Regions from separate parts of the Desulfitobacterium metallireducens DSM 15288 genome, predicted to be linked through region 2. Evidence: riboswitches for the same ligand, from Rfam matches in the RefSeq annotation. Region 2 holds a riboswitch; the other holds the start of a gene.
The links. Region 2 has a riboswitch for cyclic di-AMP ahead of DESME_RS09085 (KUP/HAK/KT family potassium transporter). Riboswitches for the same ligand answer to the same signal wherever they lie in the genome.
Positions count from the first base shown of each region.

Region 1: linked by a shared signal. The riboswitch ahead of eam (glutamate 2,3-aminomutase) and the one ahead of DESME_RS09085 (KUP/HAK/KT family potassium transporter) in region 2 are both predicted to bind cyclic di-AMP.

Region 1 is NZ_CP007032.1:807,914-812,118, forward strand. It holds gene DESME_RS03885 (VOC family protein) at 1-133, shown strand, start outside; gene mnmL (tRNA modification radical SAM protein MnmL/YtqA) at 197-1,156, shown strand; gene eam (glutamate 2,3-aminomutase) at 1,208-2,449, opposite strand; cyclic di-AMP (ydaO/yuaA leader) riboswitch at 2,549-2,674, opposite strand; gene DESME_RS03900 (GntR family transcriptional regulator) at 2,806-3,405, shown strand; gene DESME_RS03905 (histidine kinase) at 3,512-4,205, shown strand, end outside.
Region 2 is NZ_CP007032.1:1,900,152-1,904,356, reverse strand. It holds gene arr (NAD(+)--rifampin ADP-ribosyltransferase) at 1-630, shown strand, start outside; gene DESME_RS09085 (KUP/HAK/KT family potassium transporter) at 656-2,662, opposite strand; cyclic di-AMP (ydaO/yuaA leader) riboswitch at 3,077-3,222, opposite strand; partial or broken gene DESME_RS09080 (IS110 family RNA-guided transposase) at 3,961-4,205, opposite strand, start outside.

The DNA of each region.
Region 1 (4,205 bases), 1.1 Mb from region 2:
TACACTCCTTCAGGAAGAGCCTAAATCAATTGGCGACGGAAGATATAATTTCTTTTTCCGTGGGCCATCTGGAGAAAAGTTGGAGTTGTTTCAAGAATTGAAGATTGCCTTTGAACATTTTCCAGATGTCTGATAATCTTAGGTAGGATTTCCTTCCTATTAAAATCGTTTTATTAAAGGGTGTGATCATGAAGAGATGGGATTTGCACGGTTTTCTGCCTGGCAAAATGGGGAGAAGCGGTATAATACGTTGAATAAACATCTGCGAGAGACTTTTGGTGAAAAAGTTTTTAAGGTTTCTTTAGACGGTGGCTTTACTTGTCCGAACCGAGATGGAACTAGAGGTTGGGGTGGGTGTATCTATTGTAGTTCTCGTGGTTCTGGAGATTTTGCTGGAGAAGTCTCACATTCAATAGAACAACAATTTGTCGAAGTTAAAGAAAGAATGTGTAAAAAATGGCCCAAGGCTAAGTACTTAGCCTATTTTCAGGCCTATACCAATACCTATGCACCGGTTTCTAAACTTCGCGAGGTCTATGAAGAAGCCCTATGTCAAGAGGACGTTGTCGGGATATCTATTGCAACTCGTCCGGATTGTTTGCCTGAAGAAGTGTTAGATTACCTGGAAGAGCTTAATCAAAGAACCTATCTTTGGGTTGAGCTTGGGCTACAGAGTATTCACGATCGAACAATGAATTGGGTTAGAAGAGGGCATACCTATGATGAGTTTTTAGCGGGAGTTGCAGCTCTTCATGATCGGGGAATACGTGTTTGCGTCCACGTTATTCTAGGCTTTCCAGGAGAAACGTATGAGGATATGATGGCGACAGCTCAGGCGGTGGCAGCGCTACCTGTTCAGGGAATTAAGATCCATTTACTCCATATTATCAAAGGAACTCCCTTAGCAAAGTTATATGAAAGGGAGTCGTTTCCTCTACCTACGTTTGAAGAGTATGTTAGCCTTGTTAGCGATATTCTTGAAGTATTACCCCCGCAAATGATCATTCACCGTTTGACAGGTGATGGAGCGCCTGATGATCTAATTGCTCCTTTATGGAGTCGTAAAAAATGGGAAGTCTTAAATGCAATAGATCGGGAATTACTAAAGAGGGATACCTGGCAAGGTAAATCCTTTAGCAAAGATCTAGAAACATAAAAAATAAAAAAGTAAGGGCCTAAGATGGCCCTTAACTCATGTGCATTTTAATTAGTAGTTAGGGTAGTGAATAATATTTCCCTCCCAGGTTCGCAGGGTAGCCTCTTCATCATCTAAGGAAAGTAGATACTGGGGTAGAATTGGCGTTTTTCCTTTTCCACCAGGAGCATTAATTATATAGGTAGGAATGGCTAAACCGGAAGTAAATCCTCTGAGCTTTTCCATAATATCTAGACCATTTTCAATTTTAGGAATAAAATGATGTGTGCCCTTGACATGTTTCGCATGAAAGATATAGTATGGACGAACTCGAATTTTCAAAAGCTCTTGGTTTAACCGTATCATTATATCGGGTGTATCATTAATATTTTTCAGAAGCACAGCTTGATTCCCTAAAACTACTCCGGCAGAAATAAGCTTATCCGCAGCCTTTTTGGCTTCTGCTGTAACTTCCTTAGGATGATTAAATTGGGTGTTGATATAAATCGGCGGATACTGCGCTAAAATGGAGCACAGTTCATCGGTGATCCGCATGGGAAGGGTGACGGGGACCCGGGTACCAATCCGCTTGATTTCTACATGAGGAATGGAGTGTAATTCTTCGAGAAGCCAATGGAGCGTAAGGTCGCTTAACATCAAGGCATCTCCACCTGTAATTAAGACATCACGAATTTCTGGATTGGCTCGGATATAGTCTAAAGCGGCTTGGAGTTGAGCACGGGTCTCGTGGCTATCGGTTTCACCGATATTTCTGCGTCTTTGGCAATGACGACAATACATAGCACAGAGATTGGTGACATTGATAATTAACCGATCGGGATATCGTCGTGTAATGCAAGGAGCAGGATTGGTAAAAGCTTCACCCATAGGGTCTTCTTCTCCGGTTAAATCCAGTAGTTCCTCGATCCGTGGAAGACCTTGTAAACGGATAGGATCCCATGGGTTAGAAGAGTCCATTAAGCTTAAATAATAGGGGGAAATAGCCCATCGATAGGTTCTTCCGACTTCAAGGATATCTTGTGCTGCTTGCTCAGTTAGAGGCAAGAGTTCTTGCAAGATCTGCAAATCCGTAATCCTGTTTTTCATCTGCCAGTGCCAATTTTCCCAATCCTCAAGAGTAGCCTTAAAGGTTGTAAGGATTCGATCTCGACTTTGAAGGTATTCATCCTTTAAAAGAAAACCTGTAGGAATTTTCTCTTTACGATTCATGTAAGGTATGGCCTTTAGCTTTAGCTCATTTGCACGATGTAAGGATTGCAATCTTTCATTTAATTCTTTTGATTCTACTGCCAATGAATTTCCCCCTTTTTATGTTGTACTTATCTTTTGGGAAATTAAAAGGAGCCTATAGTGGCCCCTAAGAGATCGAATGTGCTGATTAATAAAATCAGTACTTCTTGTGCGAGCTAGCTTACGAGGTTAGCTGACGGATTCGAGCGCACGCTCTACGCATAAGATGCGATTCACCCCAAAAAGTGGTTCCCCCGTTTCCCCTTAGGAATTAGGCCTTATTTAATTTTTATTATTTGTAATTGATTACCAACAACTTTATAATAACATAAAGGTTGTTACCAGTCAATGGGATTGAAGAGTTAATAATTGGTAATGATATTTTATGAGTTAAATGTTTCAAGGAGTGAATTGTAGAAATGGAACAGTCACGTTATCAAGAGATCGCCCTCGAAATTGCCCATTCTATCGTTATGAGTGAATATCAAGAAGGGGAAAGAATACATGGACGGTCGACGTTGGCGGGTCGATTCAATGTTTCTCCAGAAACCATTCGCCGCGCTATTGCAATCTTGCAAAATGCAGGCGTTGTTATGGTGAATCAAGGGATCGGAATTACGGTAACCTCAAAGGCTCAAGCCGAAAAGTTTTTGAGAGCGTTTGATCAGAAAACGGAAGTTCATGTGTTTCTTTCGGAATTAAATGAGTATATGGAGAAACGCAGGCAACTTGATTTAAAAATTGAGGGACATTTGAATAAAATTTTACTATATACAGATCGTATGATGTCTCGCTGGATGGATGTAGCAGAAGTCGAAGTGGGCAAAGATTCAGTAGCGGCAGGGCAAACCCTGACCCAACTCAAAATTCGAGAACGGACAGGCCTTACCGTTGTCGCAGTTGTCCGAAAAGGGATTGAACAATTCTCTCCGAATTCTGGATTTGTAATTGAGAGCGGAGATGTACTTCTAGTTGTGGGGGCAGAGCAGGGAAGAGAAAAACTCCAAGAAATACTTTAATGAATACAGGAAGTCGCACCTCACTGTCGAACTCTTAACTTTATTAAAGTGTAACTAGAGCTATCGCTATCGCTAAGTTTTCTTTAGAAATTGAGGGATGCGACAGATGACTTGGATTTTCTTGTTGGTTTTAGGAGCAGAGGTTGTGATGAGTATAGCCTCGCAAAATCTTCGGCTTCTTCTCGTTTTTCTGATCGGGAATATGCTTTACTTGCTTCTTTACACTGAGTATCAACGACGGCGGATTCGGAGTTTGACCACTGAACGCAATGTGGAAGTCAGCTTCAAGATTGCCCACGAAACGCTTCCTTATCTTCGAAGAGGTCTTAATGCGCAGAATGCTGAATTTATGGCTAAAATTATTCAAGAGATCGGTCAAGTCGCTGCAGTTTCAATTACAGACTGTACGAAGCAATTGGCTTATTTAGGTGTAGGCTGTGACCAACATCATCCTGGGGATAAGATCTTGACGGCAGCAACCCAGGAAGTGATTCGGACAGGAAATTATAAAATCGTCCGAACACAAAAGGAATTAAATTGTCCGCGTCAAAATGTTTGTGATTGTCCTATTGCAGCTGCAGTAGTGGTGCCTCTGCATTCTCAAGGAAAAGTTGTTGGCACGGTGAAACTCTATGAAACTAAAGATGGGCACCTGTCTCCTGATTTGATCCGGCTTGCTTTAGGAATGGCCCAACTTCTTAGTCTTCAGATCGAACTGGCTGAATTAGATCATCAGGCTAAGCTGGCGACAGAAGCTCAACTTGATGCTCTGCAGGCTCAGATCAATCCCCATTTTTTCT
Region 2 (4,205 bases):
GCAACAGACGACTATGAAAGATTTATTGCAGCTTATCATTTCGCTCGTCAACAAAAGAGTATTACAGACAAATTGGAATGGATGGAAACATCATTACGGTGTGCACTAAATATAAATGATGAAAATGTCAAAAGTGCATTCTCAACGTTATATTTAAACATTGCCAAATGTTATGAGGAATTGTGTGATTCTAATAATGCAAGTAGAAATTATGAATTATCAAATTCCTATAAGGGTGCGCCTTCTGATAAGGGACCATTTTATCATGGAACAAAGGCAGAATTGCAAGTTGGTGATTTACTGACAGCGGGGGGTAATTCAAATTACAAACCTGAGCTTAAAATGAACCACATTTATTTCACTGCTAACGCAAATGGCGCAGGACTTGCAGCAGCATTAGCAAAAGGAGAAGGAAGAGAACGCGTTTATAGAATAGAACCAACAGGTGAATTTGAAAACGACCCAAATGTTACGGATAAAAAATTTCCGGGTAACTTAACACGTTCTTATCGCTCACAAGAACCTCTAAGAATTATTGGTGAAGAAACAGAGTGGACGAAACTGACAACGACCGAGCGACACAAATGGCGCGAAAATTTAGCCAAAAACAAGGGCGAGATTATTAACTGAGCATAAAGCAAAGCACCCTTTGATTTTATAGAAGTTCTCGCTTGAGTTTGATTGGCCGAGTGGTTCCTAAACGCAATGGGACGTGTTCAACTTTAACATCCGTATGTTCGAGCCCAAACCATTTCACAGGGGAAACCGTAATTTGCTTTATGCTGAGTTTAAATTGCATGATTAATCGTTCATATAAAGGAAGGTTGGTATCATGAGCAAGTTCTTCACGGACTAAAACAAAACAGAAATCCCCAACGTTACGATTTACTACATTTGTAGAATACATTTGCGGTTGTTGTTTTAGTTCGTGGGATTCCATTAGATCTGTAACAACTTGTCTTAGATACGTGCTCACTTTTTGTTCAACCCTAAATCCTAAGCGCAGTTGAATTTTGTAAACATAATCGGTTCCAAAGTTTTCTACGGTGTAGGCCATTGTCCTTGGTTCATCTGTTACCTGTACATTTATAAACCAATAAACTTCTGCTCTTTTTGGCCGCTTATCTAAAATCGAATAAATGATTTCATTATCTATATGCCCTGATTTTGATTTGCTGGTTAGATAAACCAAATTCGTGGCATATACTGGAATATGTTCATCTTTTCTTAGATTATCAAGCTTAGAAATATAATCTTCCAGTGAAACTTCTTTCGTCACGACTTGTTCAAGCTGTGTCGCTTTTAACCATAAAAACATCAGAATTAAAATGAGAGAAGCAATAATCACAGTTATAAAACCGCCATGAAAGAACTTTACGGCACTTGAGACGAAAAAAGCAGTTTCCAATACTCCAAAAATGATAACCATGAGGAGTGCGAGTACCCTGGATACCTTTTTTTGAAGAAGGTAATTGAACAATAAGATTGTGGTCATCAGCATCGTAATTGTAATAGCTAACCCATAAGCCGATTCCATGTGTGTCGATGTTTGAAAGAATAGGACCACTCCGATACAAGAAATCATTAAGAGGAAATTGACGATCGGAATGTACATTTGCCCTTTAGACATCGCTGGATAGTTAATTCTTAATCTCGGCAGTAGATCTAACTTAATGGCCTCTGAGACAAGGGTAAAGGATCCGGAAATTAAGGCTTGGGAAGCAATAATAGCTGCTAAAGTAGCAAAGACAACACCAATGATACGAAAATTATGGGGCATTAGTTCAAAGAACGGATTAAAGTCCATAATATTTTGTAGCCCCTGATTATCTTTAACCTGTAACAACCAAGCCCCTTGACCAAAATAGTTGAGCAGCAAGCAAATTTTAACAAAAGGCCAAGTTCCATAAATATTTTTTCGTCCTACATGTCCTAGATCCGAATATAACGCTTCTGCCCCTGTTGTAGCCAAGAATACACTGCCCAAGATTGCAAACCCGACTTTATTTTCGTCACTAAACAACAGTTTAACTCCATAGTAGGGAGAAAATGATTTTAAGATATCAAGGTTTCCGAAAATATGTATAACACCTAGAATCCCTAACATGGTAAACCATAAAATCATAATGGGTCCAAATAATCGTCCTATGATCTCCGTTCCCGTTCGTTGTATGAGGAATAGGACACAAAGAATAATGATGGTAATCAAAATAACAGTGGATTGGCTAGAGCCAAAGCTATTCGCATAGGCCGGAATCCCTTTTAAACCTTCCACAGCAGTTGTGACGGTAACTGCCGGAGTTAAAACACCGTCAGCTAAAAGGGCTGCTCCCCCAATCATAGCTGGAACAATCAGCCAGCCACCCATCTTTCGAATCAATGAATACAGTGCAAGGATGCCACCTTCTCCATGATTATCTGCTTTGAGTGCAATTAGGACGTACTTAATCGTGGTAAGTAAGGTAAGAGTCCAGAAAATAAGGGAAAGGGAACCGTATATAAACTCATTGGAAAGGGATTTTAATCCACCATTCCCTTCAACTAATGCTTGCATAACATATAAGGGTGATGTACCAATATCACCATAAACAACACCGATTGTTACGAGCATACCGGCTAAGGTTAATGGCCGTTCCTTGTAGATATTTAATGCTTTTTCCATTATTTTGTCCTTCATTCCTTCATATCAATTTATCAGTGATATTATTGAATAAACAAAATGATCTTCATGCAGTTGCCGTTAGGCTGCTGTATTACTTTTGAAAGTGAGTTTTTTCAGCGTATTTAGTAAATACAGTGTGGGGGGTAATACAGAGTGCGGTTTACCTATGACAGATTAAACTCCGGCAATGCCTTCCTTAAAATATTGGCGAACCATTCAGAGCGACCTTCAACGTTTGAGCAGTCTTACTCAAGTAGTCCGCGCATGAAGTTTTCCCGATTAGCCACAAGTTTATTATTCTCTTCCTTTTATAACTTTTAAAATGAATTCCATGCTATTAGCTTCCTAAAAAAGAAAAACCCCATTTGGGGTTAATGTCAAAGTGTATAACAAACCAAAGGGTATGGTTTGCTTTTAACCCCCTTTCAACGCTTACGAGGTTAGCTGTCGGATTCGGATTGAAAGGAATAACCCGTCACATTCAGTGATTCACCCCATTTGGCTAATTGATAGCCCAGACTTGGTTCCCCCGCTTCCATAGAATTCAGCGCTGGCTTTATTCAACTTCTACTCATAATAATCCCTTTATATTGGATTGTATAGAACCGAATTTGAATAAAAACCTTTCAAATTCTCCAATAAGGCCTAGATTTTACTGGAATTTCTTTCATTATTAGTAACGTGCATTATATCTGCATTTTTCTTTCATGTGCTTAACCCGAAATCATTAAGTTCAACTTTGATTGACATGTCTATTCAAGACCCTTTAATAGTTCTCCAATTATTCGGATTCTTCAATTATACAACTGTTAAGAATTGTTCCTTCCGAGGTTGCACATCGTACTTATGTAGCGGAACAACCATTTGGCGATACATTGTTCCCATTATCCTCCCTATAATATCTTGGGATTTACTTTGATTTTCTCTTGTTTTCATAGAATTCCTAACTTACCTAAAAAGCTCATCACGGATAAAATTCGCATAGAATGCATAATTCAGAGAAACTGAGTATGGCAAAGCCAACGTCTGCTATTTTTAATATGTTGGCCGTTGTAAACCCACTATACTCACGGTGGTAAACCTCCCATGTCTAACAGGGTCAAGATTAACACATCTGCCCTAAATTCCTTCGTTCCACCTATCCATGATTGGGTGTCAGTAATGCTACAAAACCGAGTCTTTGCTCTAATGGATAATATGTTGACTGACTACCAGCTCTTTTATCTTGTTAGATTACTATGATTTGGGTACATTCTGTGGTGACGCCTACCAACAGAACTGCTTATTTGCACTTTCTGTTACGCTGCTAAATACTCAACGGGACGATGGATGTCTTTAATTAGCTTTTGCGGGTCGTAGTCTATGCCTTTCGTTAATATTGCATAGAATACCCGAATCAGTTTACAGCTTAAGGCGATTAGCGATTGTTTCTTTTTGAGAGGATTCTTGTTTCTTGTCGTGTAATACTTATGTATCTCTGCAAACTCTGTGTTGTTAGAGACTAGTGGCATCACCGCTTGAAATAGAATTGCCCTCAGTCGCG